DNA from 3 places in the Priestia sp. YIM B13486 genome. Region 3 is predicted to be linked to each of the others. Evidence: riboswitches for the same ligand, from Rfam matches in the RefSeq annotation. Region 3 holds a riboswitch; each other region holds the start of a gene.
The links. Region 3 has a riboswitch for cyclic di-AMP ahead of kdpF (K(+)-transporting ATPase subunit F). Riboswitches for the same ligand answer to the same signal wherever they lie in the genome.
Positions count from the first base shown of each region.

Region 1: another riboswitch for cyclic di-AMP. It lies ahead of ACFX4G_RS00190 (APC family permease); the one in region 3 lies ahead of kdpF (K(+)-transporting ATPase subunit F).
Region 2: another riboswitch for cyclic di-AMP. It lies ahead of ACFX4G_RS25270 (dicarboxylate/amino acid:cation symporter); the one in region 3 lies ahead of kdpF (K(+)-transporting ATPase subunit F).

Region 1 is NZ_JBHZOZ010000001.1:37,726-43,979, reverse strand. It holds gene glnA (type I glutamate--ammonia ligase) at 1-1,311, shown strand, start outside; gene ACFX4G_RS00195 (N-acetylmuramoyl-L-alanine amidase) at 2,041-3,087, shown strand; cyclic di-AMP (ydaO/yuaA leader) riboswitch at 3,279-3,419, shown strand; gene ACFX4G_RS00190 (APC family permease) at 3,581-5,407, shown strand; gene ACFX4G_RS00185 (cation diffusion facilitator family transporter) at 5,517-6,254, shown strand, end outside.
Region 2 is NZ_JBHZOZ010000015.1:88,217-94,470, reverse strand. It holds gene ACFX4G_RS25280 (ATP-binding protein) at 1-30, shown strand, start outside; gene ACFX4G_RS25275 (NAD(P)/FAD-dependent oxidoreductase) at 248-1,717, shown strand; cyclic di-AMP (ydaO/yuaA leader) riboswitch at 2,319-2,473, shown strand; gene ACFX4G_RS25270 (dicarboxylate/amino acid:cation symporter) at 2,654-3,889, shown strand; gene ACFX4G_RS25265 (aspartate aminotransferase family protein) at 3,998-5,347, shown strand; gene ACFX4G_RS25260 (CoA transferase subunit A) at 5,348-6,049, shown strand; gene ACFX4G_RS25255 (3-oxoacid CoA-transferase subunit B) at 6,034-6,254, shown strand, end outside.
Region 3 is NZ_JBHZOZ010000003.1:435,025-441,278, forward strand. It holds gene ACFX4G_RS10635 (CHY zinc finger protein) at 1-3, opposite strand, end outside; gene ACFX4G_RS10640 (undecaprenyldiphospho-muramoylpentapeptide beta-N-acetylglucosaminyltransferase) at 181-1,248, shown strand; cyclic di-AMP (ydaO/yuaA leader) riboswitch at 1,407-1,549, shown strand; gene ACFX4G_RS10645 (hypothetical protein) at 1,622-1,759, shown strand; cyclic di-AMP (ydaO/yuaA leader) riboswitch at 1,775-1,915, shown strand; gene kdpF (K(+)-transporting ATPase subunit F) at 2,299-2,379, shown strand; gene kdpA (potassium-transporting ATPase subunit KdpA) at 2,404-4,065, shown strand; gene kdpB (potassium-transporting ATPase subunit KdpB) at 4,087-6,162, shown strand; gene kdpC (potassium-transporting ATPase subunit KdpC) at 6,176-6,254, shown strand, end outside.

The DNA of each region.
Region 1 (6,254 bases), on a different contig from region 3:
ATTTTCCGCAAAGTTCAAGAAGAGAATGTAAAGTATATTCGTCTTCAGTTCACTGACATTTTAGGAACAATTAAAAACGTTGAAATTCCAGTAAGTCAATTAGAAAAAGCGTTAGACAACAAAATGATGTTTGACGGTTCTTCTATTGAAGGGTTTGTACGTATTGAAGAATCAGATATGTACCTATTCCCGGATATTGATACATTTGTTATTTTCCCTTGGACATCTGAAAAAGGTAAAGTAGCACGTTTTATTTGTGACATCTACAATGCAGATAGAACTCCGTTTGATGGCGATCCACGTAATAACTTAAAACGTGTGTTAAAAGAGATGGAAGAGTTAGGATTTACTGATTTTAACCTTGGACCTGAGCCAGAGTTCTTCTTATTCAAATTAGACGAAAAAGGCGAACCTACATTAGAATTAAATGATAAAGGTGGCTACTTCGACTTAGCGCCAACTGACCTTGGTGAAAACTGCCGTCGTGACATCGTATTAGAGCTTGAAGAAATGGGCTTTGAAATTGAAGCATCTCACCATGAGGTAGCTCCTGGACAACACGAGATTGACTTCAAATATGCTGCTGCATTAAAAGCTTGTGATGATATCCAAACGTTCAAACTTGTTGTAAAAACAATTGCACGTAAACATGGCTTACATGCTACATTTATGCCAAAACCATTATTTGGTGTGAATGGTTCAGGTATGCACTGTAACGTTTCATTATTTAAAGATGGTCAAAACGCATTTTATGATGAAAACGGTAATCTAGAGCTAAGTGATACTGCTCGTCAATTTATCGCAGGTATCATCAAGCACGCACACAGCTTTACAGCAGTAACAAATCCTACTGTAAACTCTTATAAGCGTCTAGTGCCTGGATATGAGGCTCCTTGTTACGTTGCATGGTCTGCTCGCAACCGTAGCCCATTAATCCGTATCCCAGCTTCTCGCGGCGTAGGAACTCGTGTTGAGGTACGTAGCGTAGACCCAGCTGCTAACCCATATTTAGCAATGGCTGTTCTATTAAAAGCTGGTTTAGATGGAATCAAGAACAACCTTGAAGCTCCAAAACCTATCGATCGTAATATCTATGTAATGACAAAAGAAGAGCGTATTGAAGAAGGTATCGTAGATTTACCTGCAACATTAGCTCAAGCTTTAGATAGCTTCCAATCAAACGAAGTTATGGTTTCTGCATTAGGTGAACACTTAGCAGAGCACTTCGTTGAAGCGAAAGAAATCGAATGGGATATGTTCCGTACACAAGTTCATCCTTGGGAACGTGACCAATACATGAGCCAATATTAATTCCTAAAAGTCCGAGAGATCGTTTATACGTTCTCTCGGACTTTTTTTGTTTTTCAAAATGAATAACATTGCGCATATTAAATATCGAACTAAGCTGTTCATAAAACAAGTATAGCTGCCTGTCGTACAATTTACAGGAGGCTTTTTTATGGTTTTGTTAGATACAGGAAAGAATTTGGTTATAAGAATTAAAAAGGATAAGCTTTTTGTCTCATTGAATCTATATGTAAAAGTAGTGTATAACAGATAGAGAGATTGTTTATGTGTTCACTCTGCACTTCAGTATAACTTCAAAGAATTTTCAGCCAGTCGTAGTATCATTAGAAAATACTGTTGGAGAGGAATGGAATGAAAATGCAAGAAGGAAATTTTTTTAAAGGTTTAGTAATAGGCATATTAATCAGCATTCCAATTTGGATTATTCTCATTGTTATAGGCGTTCTGCTTTTTAAATAGGCCCGTTCTCATAATAGAATAGACAAAACTTTCCTTTTAGTGTATACTTCAAATGAAAATGATAATTATTATCATTTAATCAACGAATCAACACTCTGCATATAGCTGTCACTCCTTGAGAGCTATCCCTATTTAATATTCTGTCTACAACGCAGAATAAACCGCTGCCTTTGAGTAGCGGTTCTTTTTTTAGTAAATTTCTACTTAGTAGGCTAGTATACGTAGCACTTTTTGCCCCTATACATATGTTAACAATAAGGAGGGACAAGTAATATGAAAAAAATCTATCTAGATGCAGGACATGGTGGGGCAGATGCAGGAGCAGTTGGAGCGAACGGACTGTATGAAAAAAACTTAGTTTTAAAAATTCAACAATATTTAATAAGCTATTTAAATAGCACCTACAGTGACTTTACGATTAAAACCACTCGTACCACAGATACTTTTTTATCGTTATCTCAGCGCGCTTCTCAAGCTAATTCGTGGGGAGCAGATGTATTTATGTCTATTCACGTAAATGCCGGTGGAGGAACAGGATATGAAGATTATGTTTATAGAAGCGCTAGCAATGCCAGTAAAACGTTTCAATCAATTGTCCACGGCCAAGTACAGCCAACGCTGCTGTCGTATAATCATCCGAATCGCGGTCGAAAATCAGCCAATTATGCGGTGCTTCGCTTAACAAATATGCCCGCAGTACTAACTGAAATAGCCTTTATTGATAACCGCACCGATGCAGCACTTCTCCAAAACGAAGCTTTTTTAAAAAGCATGGGTGAATCGTATGCAAAAGGAATTGCCGTCTATTTGAATTTACCTCGTCGTGCAGTTCCAAACCCCAATCCAACACCAACTCCGAATCCATCACCTTCTGAACCAGGTACAAAAACGTATACGATCAAGCAAGGAGATACGCTTTACAGTATTGCACAGAAGTACAACATAACAGTACAAGCGCTTCAAGAAGCGAATACAGGGCTTTCTGATCCTTTAACACTACAGGTTGGAAAAACAATTGTTATTCCTTCAGGGACTTCACCAAACCCATCTCCAACACCGTCACCAACTCCACCTTCGGAACAATATCCACTTCCAAATGGAATTTTAAAACAAGGTGATTCTGGAGAAGCCGTGAAGCAGCTTCAAAAAGCATTAAACGCGGTGAATTTTAAAGTAGGTTCAGTAGACGGAATATATGGAGTTCAAACGAAAGATGCAGTCAGACGTTTTCAGCTTGTGTATCTTCCTTATGATGTGGATGGTATTTATGGTCCTCAAACGAAAAACAAGCTAGCAGCCGTTTTAAAAGCAAAAAGTTAAAGCAAAAAGGTCTTCTGTAAGCGGGCAGAAGACCTTTTGTTTTTCTGTTAAAAGCGCCTTAAGCACTATTTTATGGTTTGCGTAAAATAATGCTTTACAAACCATTTGTACGGGAGTATATTATCTAAGAACAAAGGATAGTTATGAAAGAAACATGTTATCGATCATACCATTTAACCGAAAATTATATTGACCTGTTATCGCTTAATTCGTCAGAAGTGGGGGACCCAAATTTGTGCATTGTCACTTGGGGTGAATCCTTTTTTAAAGGTAGGGCTACTCTCATAGCCCGAATCCGACAGCTAACCCCATAAGCGTTTTGGAGAGGAGGTTTAAGCTGTGTAAAAACGCTGAGAACCCTTAGTGTTTTTTTTGTGCGCTTTTTTAACATAAAAAGGTATTTTTAAGGGATAATATCACTTATTCGTGAACTTGTAACGGAGCTTAGCAACGACAGTAAATAGTAGCTAAGCAATCATCGGAGGGAAATTACGTGAACTATTCAGTTCTCAAAAGATTATTGATTGGAAAGCCGCTTAAAACAAAAGAGTTAGGCGATCAAAAGCTTAGTAAGCTTAAAGCACTGGCTATTTTATCATCAGATGCCTTATCTTCAGTGGCTTATGGAACAGAACAAATTTTGATTGTACTTGCAACAGTCGGCGTCCTTGCCTATTGGTATTCGATTCCAATTGCGCTTGGGGTATTGGTTCTGCTCACGGCTTTAATTCTTTCATATCGCCAAATTATTTATGCGTATCCGCAAGGCGGAGGAGCTTATATTGTTTCGAAAACCAATTTAGGAGAAAATCCTGGACTTATCGCTGGAGGATCACTGTTGGTGGATTATATTTTAACAGTTGCTGTGAGTGTTTCAGCAGGAACCGATGCTTTAACTTCGGCTTTTCCAACGCTGCATCATTACAATGTAGTAATTGCGTGTTTGCTGGTGATTTTTATTACCGTCTTAAATTTACGTGGTGTAACAGAATCCGCTTCCGTATTAGCTTATCCGGTTTATTTATTTGTTATTGCTCTTATTTTGTTAATAGCGGTAGCCTTGTTTAAAATAGCGACAGGTCAAGTTTCACCTGAGCTTCATCCCTCTCTCGGTACAGTAGTGCCAGGTATTAGTTTGTTTTTATTATTAAAAGCTTTTTCGTCAGGCTGTTCAGCATTAACAGGTGTAGAAGCTATTTCAAATGCAGTGCCTAACTTTAAAGAGCCAGGTGCAAAAAATGCTGTTCATACATTAATGCTGATGGGCGGTATTTTAGCCGTTTTATTTTCTGGCATCACGTTTTTAGCTTATTGGCTTGGCATTTCTCCAAAAGCAGATGAAACGGTTGTATCACAAATTGCATCGAGTGTGTTTGGACGAAATGGATTTTATTATTTTATTCAAGGCACAACAGCTCTAATTCTAGTGCTAGCGGCGAATACGGGCTTTTCAGCTTTCCCTTTGCTAGCTGTCAACTTATCGTCTGATAAATACATGCCAAGAATGTTTCAAATTCGTGGCGATCGACTAGGCTATTCAAATGGAATTGTGACCCTTGGGATTGCTTCTATTGTCTTAATTGTAGCTTTTAAAGGAGCGACTGAACAATTAATTCCTCTTTATGCAGTCGGGGTGTTTATTCCATTTACGCTTTCTCAAACAGGCATGATTGTCAAATGGCTTAGAGAAAAGCCGGCCGGCTGGCAAGGGAAGCTAACCATTAACTTAATTGGTGCCCTCATTACCTTAACTGTGCTAATTATTTTGTTTACAACGAAGTTTTCACAAGTATGGTCCGTGCTCATTTTCTTACCGGTTATTGTCTATATTTTTCATCGCATTCATACGCATTATGAAGCGGTAGGAGAGCAGCTTCGCATTAAGCAAGGAGAAAAGATTGGAAAGCTTGAAGGAAGTGTGGTCATTGTTCCTGTAGCAGGAATGACAAAGGTAGTAGAAAATTCATTAAATTATGCAAGAACGATTGGCGATACCGTTATTGCAGTACATGTAGCCTTTGATCGAGAAAGCGAAAAGAGAATGGAAGAGAAGTGGGAGAAGTGGCAGCCTGATATTCGTATTGTTACGTTTCATTCTCAATACCGCAGCTTAGTGCGGCCGCTGTTTCGATTCATCGATATGGCTGAGGAAAAAGCCCGGGAAAATAATATGGCTATTACGGTCGTTATTCCGCAATTCATTACGAAAAAAAGCTGGCAAAATATCCTTCACAATCAGTCCAGTCTGCTGTTAAAAGCACATTTGCTTTACCGTAAAAATGTAATTGTTACAACTGTACCGTACCGTTTTAAAAAATAATGAAACATGACTAAAAACCTCCAACTTGTATGTTGGAGGTTTTTAATTTTTAAATTCACATACACTAACCGTAATCGAATCTCATCAAAGGCGCAAACGGAGGGATTGTATGAGTGAATTAATTAAATTGTTGCGAAAGGGAAATAAATCGGCCATCATGGCCGCTGTAGTTAATACCATTATCTCTATCATTAAAGGAATTGCTTTCGCTTTAACAGGGAATGTAGCAATGTTTGCTGAAACGATGCACAGCTTAGGAGATGCAGCTAATCAGTTTTTTGTCTTTATAGGTTCGGCATTAAGTAAAAAAGCCCCGACCAAAAGATTTCCAAATGGTTTCGGCCGATTGGTTAATCTCGTTCTATTAGGAGCGGTTCTTGTAGTAGGGATTATGGCGTTTGAAACGATTAAAGAAGGATATCACCACATTCTTCATCCCACGAAGTCTTCAGGCTTTATTTTAAATATTGCAGTACTTGGCATCTCGGTGTTACTTGAGATGTTTGTCCTATTTAAGGCGATGAAAGAAATTTTGCACGATGTCGGAATGAATACCGCAGAGGTCAATGTTTTTACGCAAAGCTTTGTTCATTTAAAGAAAGCAAAGCCAGCAACCAAGCTGGTCTTTATGGAAGATCTGGTAGCTACTGGAGGAGGCGTATTGGCGTTAATAGCCGTTTTCATTTCACGGTTTACACCTTTTCACCAAGCTGAAGGAATTGCTTCTATTTTAATTGGGCTTATGATGTTTTTTGTAGTAGGACGAGTATTTTTAGATAATGCTGCTGGAGCGCTTGGTGAAGCAGATAAAGAAATGGAAATAAAAATTGGCGCGATTGTCATGCAA
Region 2 (6,254 bases), on a different contig from region 3:
TACATTAAAGAACCAGTGAACATTTCATAGCGCTTGCTATTCGTTCACTGGTTTTTATTTGTTCGGAATAAAAACGAATGTTTTTTAAATATTTTATTTTAATGTTCGTGTATATTGTTGACTAAAGGATTTTTTTTTGATATATTATCAAATGGCTAGAAAATAACCGAATGATAATAAAAAAAGAAAATTCGGTCAATAACTTTTATCTTTTACCCAAAGAAAAAAGATGATGGGAGAATGTACAATGAACTCAAATTATGATGTTATTGTGGTAGGGGCAGGACCCGCTGGGATTTTTACTTGCTATGAGTTAACGTTAAAATTACCGGAAGCAACTATTTTATTAATCGATAAAGGACACGATATCTATCGACGTAATTGTCCGATTCTTCAGAAAAAAATTGAAAAATGTCCGCCTGCGGTTGGCAAAAAAGAGTTTGCTGGCTGTTTGCCCGCTTGTTCTATTACAAATGGTTTTGGTGGAGCCGGCGCATATTCAGACGGGAAATTTAATATCACCAGTGAATTTGGAGGTTGGATGACGGATTATCTATCTGAATCACAGGTGGTAGATTTAATTAAATATGTGGATGAAATTAATTTAAAACACGGAGCAACCGATACGATTACGGATCCGTTAACTGATAAAGTTCGTGAAATTGAAAAACGCGGATACGCAGCAGGATTAAAGCTATTGCGTGCCCAGGTGCGTCATTTAGGAACAGAGCAAAATTTGGAAATTTTAAAAAGCATTTATGAATACTTAAAAGAAAAAATTGATATGCAGTATAAAACGGAAGTAGCCGATTTAATAACAGAAAAAGAAGACGGTCAGCATATCGTGCGCGGTATCGAATTGAAGAATGGTGAAAGAATTACGGCTGATAAAGTGGTTGTTTCACCAGGTCGAGACGGCTCGAAGTGGATGAGCGACTTACTAAAAAAACGTCGTTTGAAAATGATTAACAATCAAGTGGACATCGGCGTTCGAGTCGAAACATCCAACGTTGTTATGGAAGAAATCAACAAGCACTTGTACGAAGGGAAATTCATTTACAATACGTCTGTAGGTACAAGAGTCAGAACGTTCTGCAGCAATCCTTCAGGACATGTGGTAGTAGAGAATCATTCAGGTATTATGTTAGCAAATGGACACGCATACAAAGATCCGAAGCTTGGAAGTCAAAATACGAACTTTGCGCTGCTTGTTTCTCATAAATTTTCGGATCCATTTGATCAGCCGAACGAATATGCGCACGAAGTATCAAGATTAGCTAATATGCTGTCAAACGGGGGCTTAGTTGTTCAAAAGTATGGAGATATTTTAAAGGGCCGTCGTTCAACAGCGACTCGAATTAAAGAAGGCTTTTTAGAACCAACGTTAAAAGAAGCTGTACCTGGTGACTTGGGCTTAGTGCTTCCTTATAATACGATGAAAAGCTTAATTGAAATGACAGAAGCACTGGATCATGTAACGCCTGGGTTAGCATCTGAACATACGCTATTTTACGGTGTGGAAGCGAAATTTTACTCCGCCCGTCCGAAGTTAAACGATAAGTTTGAAACTGAAATTTCTGGTTTATACGTGGGAGGAGACGGAGCTGGTATTACGCGAGGGCTCGCGCAGGCAAGTGCGTGCGGTGTGTGGGTAGCGCGTGACATTGTTGAAAAATTAAAGAATCGCAAAGCAAGTTCTGAACCTGTTACTGTATAAAAAAAGAGGCCGTCACGGCCTCTTTTTTTTATGTGTTAAATAACGAGAGCGACTAAGTAAAAAGTAAAGAACTTGTACCGCTCCAACTCCGATAGTTTTATATGATAATTACCCGCTCTTTTTTAAAAAGTATGACGGAATCCATCCTTCTATCGTGAACAGAATTAAATACAATAAGGCGAATTGATAATGTCCATTTCTTTGCATCAATAAATTCAGTGGAATTTTAAGGAGGGTATATCAAGCAATACAAGGATAAAATCAACAGTTGAAAAGAGTTATTTTTTGATGAGTAAAATATTTATGAAAGCAATAAAGTACACGGATATTAGAATAATTATGCAAATTTATGAATGAGAGTTAATGAGAATAAAGTTCACTTTACAAACTATTTTTTGAATTAATTTTTTATCCATTAGATTGTAAGTCTTGTTAAATAAGTATTTGTGGTTTATTGAAATATGATGTAAAAATTTTAAAATATAACAATTATCAACTTTTTATGATAAAATCATGCATTATTTTTGAATAAAAACTTGACAGAAACATATAAAATGAATTTTAATTAAAGTAACAATTATTATCATGCAAAAATATTAAAGAAAATTATTTGCTTAATCTCTTTTGTTTTATAAGAGAACGGGGGACCCATATTTGTGCGTAATGTACTTGGGGTGAATCTTGAATGAATCAAGTAGGGTAACTCACGTACCCGAATCCGACAGCTAACTCCGTAAGCATTCAGTGAGGGAATAACAGGTCTATGACACCATGATATTCTCATGGTTTTTTGTATAGCTAAAAATATTCCTAAACTATTAATCTGAAAATTTTTAATATATTGTATATTTTGAGTGTTATCGTTCTCAATGCATGGTAAAATAAGTATAGTAGTTAGAATCATTCTAATATAATTTATTTACGGGAGGTAAATCTATGAAGCTATCGACAAAGATCATTATCGCGCTAATTGCTGGTGCTATTGTAGGAGTGTTAATTAACGCTTTTGCTCCAAGTGCTTTTGCTCCGCTGGACAAGTACTTGTTTACACCGCTTGGCCAAATTTTCTTAAGCTTAATTAAAATGCTTGTTGTACCAATTGTGTTTTTCTCTATCACGTTAGGTGTAGCAGGTTTAGGAGATCCTAAAAAACTAGGAAGAATCGGGGCTAAAACAGTTTCGTACTTCCTAGTGACAACAACCGTTGCTATTGTAATTGGTTTATTATTAGCATTTGTTATTAAACCAGGAACATTTGGATCTTTTGATACAAAAAACGCTTCTTTTGAAGCCGAAAAAGCACCGCCGGTTGGAGAAACATTCTTAAATATGATTCCAGTCAATCCAATTCAAGCGATGGCTGAAGGGAATATGCTTCAACTTATCGTTTTCTCTATCTTTATCGGTTTTGGTATAACGATGCTTGGAAGTAAAACAAAAGGGCTTTACAATTTACTTGAGCAAGGCAATGAATTGATGATGTACCTTGTGAATCTAGTGATGAAGTTTGCTCCTTACGGAACATTTGGGCTTCTTGCAACAGCAGTCGGAAGTCAAGGCTGGCAGGCAATTAAAGCGATGGGGCTGTACATGATTGTAGTCGTGCTCGCACTGTTTATCCATTCGATCGTAACATATGGGGGATCAGTCGCTCTTATGGCCAGACGTAACCCAATTGAATTCTTTAAAGGTTTTGCTCCTGCGATGACAGTTGGATTCAGTACATCAAGCAGTAATGCAACGCTTCCGATTTCAATGAATGTGGCTCAAAAAAATCTTCGTGTCCCGGAGTCCATCAGCAGTTTTGTTCAGCCGTTAGGTGCTACCATTAACATGGATGGAACGGCAATTATGCAAGGTGTAGCGACTATTTTTATTGCACAAGTATACGGCGTTGACCTGTCGCTGGGTGCTCTTGTGACGGTTGTATTGACAGCGGTGCTTGCTAGTATTGGTACAGCAGGTGTGCCTGGAGTTGGTCTCATTATGCTAGCAATGGTATTGAGTTCGGTTGGTCTGCCTGTAGCAGGTATCGGATTGATTATTGGAATTGATCGCTTGCTTGACATGCTTCGTACATCTGTAAATATTACGGGAGACGCTGCGTGTGCCGTTATTGTGGCTGAGTCAGAAGCAAAGCGTATCGATAAATCTGTAACGCAATCAGCTTAATAAGCGTAAAAGCTCTAGCTATATGCTAGGGCTTTTTTTATTGGCAAGAAACTCTTCGTTTCAGCATACAGTTTAATAAGAGTGTATGTTTGAAAGGAGAGTGCGGAAATGAATAAAACTCATGTAATAAAGCCGCTGCTCGACGACGACTACCCAGTTATTTCATATGGAAAAGGAATTTATTTGTACGACCAAGATGGAAAAAGGTACATAGATGCTTCGTCGGGGGCAGTTACAGCAAGTATTGGACACGGCGTAAAAGAAATTATTGATGCGATGACCGATCAGGCACAGAAAGTTGCGTTTGTATATCGGTCGCAGTTTACAAGTGATCCAACAGAAGCCTTAGCTAAGAAACTATGTGAATTAAGCAGCAATCATTTCCAGTGGAGCTTTTTTGTTAACAGCGGGACAGAAGCGACTGAAACGGCTATGAAAACGGCAATTCAGCATTTTCAAGAGCAAGGAAAGCCAACCAAAACAAAGGTTTTGTCACGCTGGATGAGCTATCACGGTATTACAATAGGAGCTCTGTCTATGTCAGGGCACGTTGGAAGACGAAAACGCTTCTCGTCTTTGCTTGAAGATTATCCTTCGGTTTCGCCTCCTTATTGCTATCGGTGTCCATTTCATCAAACCTATCCATCTTGTAATCTTGCTTGTGCACGCGAATTGGAAACAGTTATCAAACGAACCGGCCCTGAACATATTGCTGCTTTTATTACAGAGCCCATTGTAGGAGCAGCCGGAGCAGCGCTTACACCTCCTCCCGGTTATTATGAAGTGATAAGAGAAATTTGCGATAAATATGATGTGTTATGGATTGCGGATGAAGTCATGACTGGAGTTGGGCGTACAGGCGTGATGTTTGCGTATGAGCACTGGGGAGTTAAACCAGACATCATGACGCTTGGAAAAGGAGTAGGAGCAGGATATACACCAATAGCCGTTACGTTAGCTAGCAGCAAAACGATTGAACCTATCATGAACGGATCCAAATTAATTATGAGCGGACATACGCTAAGCGCTAATCCGCTGTCATCCGCTGTAGGGATAGCTGTTTTAACCTATATTGAAAAGCATGATCTTGTTCAAGAAGCAGCGCTGAAAGGAGACTATTTAGTAGGGGAATTGAAGAAGCTTCAACTTCTTTACCCTATCATTGGTGATATACGTGGCAAAGGCTTACTAGTTGGTCTTGAGCTTGTGCAAAATCCAAAGACGAAGGAGCCTTTTTCATCTTCGGAAAATATGACGGCACGCGTAATAAGTAAAGCCCAAAAAAATGGTCTTCTCCTTTATCCTTCACAAGCAGGAACAGACGGAGTAGAAGGAGACGGTATTATTATTGCGCCACCATTTACGATTACTCATCGTCAGCTTGATGAAGCGGTCGATCTGCTTTCGAAAACATTGCATGAAGTGCAAAATGAAAAACAGAGAAATGAGGTGAAATGAGTGACAAAGGTCGAAAACTCATTTCAAAAGATCACAACTGTGGAACAAGCGATTGAATACGTGGATCATGCGGCTACGTTGATGATAGGAGGATTTGGAGGAGTAGGCAGCCCGCCTTCTCTCATTGATGGTCTGATTGAAAGCGGAAAATCAAATTTTACATTGATATGTAATGATTCAGGCTTTCCTCATATTGGTGCGGGAAAATTGGTAAGCCAAGGAAGAATTCAAAAGCTGATTGCTTCTCATATTGGGTCGAACCCAGTGGCTGGAACGCTGATGACAGAAGAAAAGCTGGAAGTTGAGTTTTCTCCTCAAGGAACGCTTGCTGAACGGATTCGAGCGGGAGGAGTTGGACTCGGAGGAGTACTGATTGATGTAGGAATAGAAAATGACATTATTCAATTTGGAAAAGAAAAAGTGGAAGTAGACGGCAAGACATTTTTAGTGGAAAAGCCGCTCACAGCCGACGTTGCTTTTGTGTATGCAAAAAAAGCAGATCCATTCGGCAACTTGCTTTATGATAAAAGCGCTCGAAACACTAATCCGTTAATGGCAATGGCAGGTCGTATAACTATCGCTGAAGTGGATGAAATTGTTCCTCTTGGGGACATTGACCCAGAGAACGTGATGACGTCAGGTGTATTTGTGGATTATATTGTCCCTTCGAAAGGAGTGAATTGGAAATGGGTTTGGGAATAGATATTCGTCATCGTATTGCAAAACGTGCTGCGGCTGAAATTCAAAACGGCATGATTGTTAATTTAGGGATTGGCATTCCTTCTCTTATTCCTAATTATGTGCCAAGCGCTGTTCATGTGATGTTTCATGCTGAAAATGGAATTTTAGGGTTAGGATCTTCCCCTCCTTTAGGTGAAGAAGATGAGAATGTTTGTAATGCAGCAGG
Region 3 (6,254 bases):
CATTATCATCACTCCCTATGAAAAGTATAGCATGCTTTTATACGCCTTATCATACATATGTAAAAAGAAAAATGCTATAATAAAACCATCGTTTTACATGTCAGATTGCATGCTAAAAAGATCAGATAAAAATTGATGTCAAAACAGATCGATTAAGTGAAGTAAAGAGAGGAAGAAAAAATGAGTAAGCAAGTTATCGTTTTTACCGGAGGCGGAACAGCTGGACACGTAACACCAAACATTGCCATTATGAAAGAATTAGACAGTGAAAAATGGGATATCCATTATGTCGGTTCTCACAATGGTATTGAGAAAGAATTAATTACAAAATTAAACGTTCCATATCATGCGATTTCAAGCGGGAAGCTGCGTCGATACGTAGATATGGAAAATGTAAAAGATGTATTTCGAGTAGCAAAAGGAGTTGGCGATGCACGTCGCGTGCTTAAAAAGTTAAAGCCTTCTCTTGTGTTTTCAAAAGGCGGTTTTGTCACAGTTCCTGTTGTAATGGCTGCTAAATCGCTAAACATTCCCGTGTTCATTCATGAAAGTGATTTAACACCGGGACTGGCAAATAAAATTGCGCAGAAATTTGCCACTAAAATTTTCACTTCTTTTGATGAAGCGGCAAACTATTTTCCAAAAGAAAAAGTGCAGGTTGTTGGTTCACCTATTCGAAAAGAATTATTTAGCGGAAGCGCAGCGAACGGGGAAAGCTGGCTTCGCTTTTATGATAAGCGCCCAATTTTAACCATTATGGGCGGAAGTTTAGGAGCACGTCGCATCAATGAAATTGTTCGAGAGTCCTTGCCTGAACTGCAAAAGAAATTTCAAATTGTACACCTGTGCGGAAAAGGTAATGTTGATACAAGCCTTGAAAAAGAGTCGGGCTACCGTCAGTTAGAATATGTAAATGAACAGCTTCCGGATGTTCTAGCGGCCACTGATTATGTGATTACACGCGGCGGATCAAATGCTATCTTTGAGTTTTTAGCCCTTCATAAACCGATGATGATTATTCCTTTGTCAAAAGCACAAAGCCGGGGAGATCAAATTTTAAATGCACAGTCCTTTAAGAAAAAAGGCTACTGTATGGTTGTGGAAGAAGAACAGTTAACAAAAGAAGTGTTTTTGCGTGAAGTAAATGAACTTCAGCAGCAGGCAAGTACGATGAAGCGTACAATGCGTGAAGCAACAAAAACGGATGCCATTTCAATTCTTGTAAATGAAATTGAGAAAATGAGCTAAAAAAAGCGTTCTTATCGAGGAGATAAGAACGCTTTTTTTCTTTGAATCTATTATTTTAAAATAATGAATACACATAGAAAAATAAAGCTTTTAAAATTTCAAAAAATGTTGTTGACAGTAAATTTTAACAGGAGTAAGATTACTCTCATGAAACGTTCCACAGTGAAACGCTGAGTCTTTTCTGAAAGAGAAGGAAAGAGCGGAGGACCCACTTATCAGGGGTGAATCTCTTAATTGAGTAGGGTTACTTTCTTGACCCGAACCCGTCAGCTAACTTCGTAAGCGTTAAGAGAGAGGATGGTGTAATCGTGGTCGTTTTCTATAACAGCGGATAGTACGCTCCTTTCCAAATACAGGTGAAAGGAGCGTCAAAATGCATTTATCTAAGCAAATGATTCAAATGATTGAATATCGGGCAATGTGCGATCAGCAATCTTTTGATCTAGCAAACCGCTATTTGTCTACGTTAGCTAATCAAAGTTTTAAACGCAGCAGTAAAAACCATAATTAAGTCTAAAAATTAAATAACAAATATACGCTTAATCAATTATGAGCGGGGGACCCAATATTTTGTACGTATGTACTAGGGGTGAATCTCTTAACTGAGTAGGGTTACTTCCATAACCCGAATCCGACAGCTAACTCCGTAAGCGTTTTGGGAGTAAAAAATTCGTGTCAATCACGGCTTATTTGTCGTGCATTAAACCGCGGAAGGGAACTCTCTTCTGCGGTTTTTTTTATGGAGAAAATAGGAGAGCAGGCTATGTCTGCACCGTAAAGAGGATATAGTAGGGCTTTTAAAACGAGATTAACAATACGTGAGGAATAAACAATCAAAGATAACCTTTCGCAGCTAGCTCACTTGGGCGTGATACTTTACGCACAGTAACAGTCAATAAGCTTAGAAACTATCTTTTTTGTTAGGAAACAGTTAGGAGGGAGCAACTTGGATATGATCATGCTTGGAATGCTTGCCATATTAACAGCTGCTATGTACGGAATTATTTGCTGGTCGTCTCATGTAGTAGACGAAAGAGAGGAGAAGTGAACATGTCGTTCATTTTGTTAGGTATTTCAGTTCTCGTTTTAATTTATTTAGTATATGTACTGTTAAACCCAGAACAATTTTAATAAGCGGAGGAATAAAACGTGGGGATTTTTCTACTATCAGTTGCGCTGCTGCTTGTTTTTGTAGCGCTTATTGCAAAGCCCGTAGGTATTTATATAGCGAATGTGTTTTCAAACGATAAAAACACTAGCTTAATAGGGAAGATAGAATCGGTGATGTTTAAAGCGGCAGGAATTAAAGGGCATAATCAGACGTGGAAGCAATATGCACTTGCTCTCGTTTTGGCGAATACGTTTATGATTTTTGTGGTGTATCTTATCTTCCGGTTTCAAGGGGTACTGCCGCTTAATCCAAACCATATTAAAGGAATGGATCCGGCTCTTGCTTTTAACACGGCTATTAGTTTTATGACAAATACGAACTTGCAGCATTACAGCGGTGAATCAGGCTTGTCCTATTTCTCGCAGATGGCAGCCGTTGTATTTATGATGTTTGCTGCACCAGCAACAGCACTTGCAGCAGCAATCGCTTTTATTCGAGGGTTGGCAGGGAAGGAAATGGGAAACTTTTTTGTTGATTTTGTAAAATCAATTACGCGTGTTTTACTTCCTATCGCTTTTATAACAGGCATTTTATTTGCTTTTTTAGGTGTCCCTCAAACGCTAAGCGGGACTGTGACTGCCCATACAATAGAAGGGGCATCACAGCAAATAGCAAGGGGACCAGTTGCTTCTTTTCTTTCAATCAAAGAGCTAGGCAACAACGGAGGAGGATTTTTTGGTGTCAATTCAGCTCATCCATTTGAAAATCCCAATGCGTGGAGCAATGTATTACAAATTGTCCTTATGCTTTTATTGCCAACCGCACTTCCTTTTACGTACGGAAAAATGATCGGACAGCGTAAGCAAGGTCGCATCTTGTTTGTAGCGATGAGTATGCTCTTTATTGTTATTTTAAGTACAGCGTTTGTAACAGAGTGGGGCGGCAACCCAAGACTTGATGCTTTTCATTTAAATGAGGCGAGCGGTTACATGGAAGGCAAAGAAGTTCGTTTTGGAGTCGGCATGTCAACTCTGTACGCCATCGTGACGACAGCGAGTGAAACAGGCGCGGTTAACGCGATGCACGATACCCTTACGCCTCTTACCGGGTTATTGACGCTTGGAAATATGATGTTAAATACCGTATTCGGCGGTGTCGGAGCAGGATTTATGAATGTCATGATGTACGTCATCATCGCCGTATTTTTATCAGGTTTAATGGTTGGAAGAACACCAGAATACGTAGGTAAAAAAATTGAAGGAAAAGAAATGAAGCTCATCGCCGTGACGCTTATTCTACAGCCGCTGTTAATTTTAGGGGGAACAGCCGTGGCGCTCACTACTCATTTAGGAATAGAAGGTATATCAAACCCAGGCTTTCACGGGTTAAGCCAGGCACTGTATGAATTTACGTCGTCAGCAGCAAACAATGGATCTGGTTTTGAAGGACTGGGTGACGCAACGCCGATTTGGAACATTTCTACGGGAATTGTTATGTATATTGGACGCTACTTCGGACTAATTACGATGCTGGCAGTATCAAGCTCACTAGCAGCTAAGCAGCTTGTTCCTGAAACACCTGGGACATTTAAAACGGATACGTCTTTATTTAGCGGCATTTTAATTGGAACTACCGTTATTGTAGGGGCACTTACGTTTTTCCCAGTGCTTGTACTTGGGCCGGTTGCTGAGTATTTAACACTGTAATAAAGAAAGCGGAGGATCATAATGAATAAACGGAATTTTGTGAATGATCTTGAATTAGAGCGTAACAGTCACATTCAAGGTTCTGTAGATAAACAGGCTTCATCGATTTTTATTCAATCAGTAAAACAGGCTTTTATCAAGCTAAGCCCAAGAACGATGATAAAAAATCCTATCATGTTCGTAGTAGAAATCGGGTTTATTATTACGCTTTTTTTAGCCGTTGTTCCGGATCTTTTCGGAGAAAGTACAGTAAGCACAGGGTTTAATGTTTCCGTATCTCTCGTGTTATTTTTTACAATTGTTTTTGCTAATTTTGCAGAAGCATTAGCAGAAGGACGAGGAAAAGCACAGGCCAATTCATTAAAGCAATCGAAAGGGGATATTACAGCTAATAAACTTCAAAACGGGGAAATAACACAAGTTTCCGCATCGCAGCTAAAAAAAGGCGATATCGTCGTCGTTTCACAAGGCGAAATGATTCCTGGAGATGGAGAAATCATTAAAGGGCTGGCATCTGTTGATGAATCGGCCATTACGGGTGAATCGGCACCTGTTATGAAAGAAGCAGGCGGGGATTTTAACTCTGTAACTGGAGGTACAAGAGTTGTCAGCGATGAAATTACAATTAAAATTACGTGTGAGCAAGGTGAATCGTTTTTAGATAAAATGATTTCGCTTGTTGAAGGAGCAGAGCGTCAAAAAACGCCAAATGAAATTGCGCTAAATACGGTTTTAACAAGTCTGACGGTTATTTTCTTACTAGTTGTTGTGACGCTTCCTGTATTTACAAACTACTTACATTTTCAACTCGACACGGCTATTTTAATTTCACTGCTCGTCTGCCTTATTCCTACGACAATTGGAGGATTATTATCGGCCATTGGAATTGCTGGGATGGACCGAGTCACGCAGTTTAACGTGATTGCTATGTCAGGAAAAGCAGTAGAAGCAGCTGGTGACATCAACACAATTATTTTAGATAAAACCGGCACAATTACGTTTGGAAACCGAATGGCTCATGAATTAATGACTGTAGAAGGCATAGACGAACGTGAACTTTACAAATGGGCGTTTGTTTCTTCTCTTTATGACGAAACACCGGAAGGGCGCTCAGTGGTTGATTTTATTCAAACTCGCATAGGAGTAGAAGACCTTAGAAAAACGCAGGGAACGTTTGTAGAATTCAAAGCTGAAACGCGAATGAGCGGCATTGACTTACAGAACCTATCTGTACGAAAAGGGGCAGTGGACGCCGTCACGGCATGGGTAGAGTCGAATGGCGGAAAGATTCCCTCTGATTTGCAGCAAAAAGCAAACGAAATTGCAGGAGCTGGTGGCACGCCGCTTGCCGTCGCCGCTGATGACAAAATTTATGGCTTGATTTATTTAAAAGACACGGTAAAACCAGGAATGAAAGAACGCTTTGATGAACTTCGTAAAATGGGCATTAAAACAGTCATGTGTACAGGAGATAATCCGCTAACCGCAGCAACCATTGCAAAAGAAGCGGGAGTAGATGAATTTATTGCGGAATGCAAGCCAGAAGACAAAATTCAAGTCATTAAATACGAACAGCAGCAAGGAAAGCTAGTTGCTATGACAGGTGACGGGACAAACGATGCCCCTGCACTTGCTCAAGCTGATGTTGGCTTAGCAATGAACAGCGGAACCTCAGCTGCTAAAGAAGCAGCAAATATGGTGGACTTAGATTCGGATCCTACTAAAATCATTGAGGTCGTTTCGATTGGAAAACAGCTATTAATGACAAGGGGTGCCTTAACTACATTCAGTATCGCAAACGATATTGCTAAGTATTTCGCTATTATTCCAGCGATGTTTACCTTGGCGATTCCGCAAATGGAGGCTCTTAACGTAATGAAGCTGAATTCACCTCTATCTGCCGTATTGTCAGCGCTCATTTTTAATGCGGTCATTATCCCGCTGTTAATTCCTTTAGCTATGAAGGGAATTGCGTATAAGCCGATGAGTTCTAACGCCCTATTGCGAAAAAATTTGCTCATTTACGGGTTAGGTGGGGTATTGATTCCATTCATTGGGATTAAAGCGATTGACTTACTACTTTCATTTGTAATGTAGAGGAGAAGAAACGATGATACAAGCAGAACGAACGGGAAGCATTATTATTCGCTTAACAATTATGATGATCATTCTTTGTGGTCTTATTTATC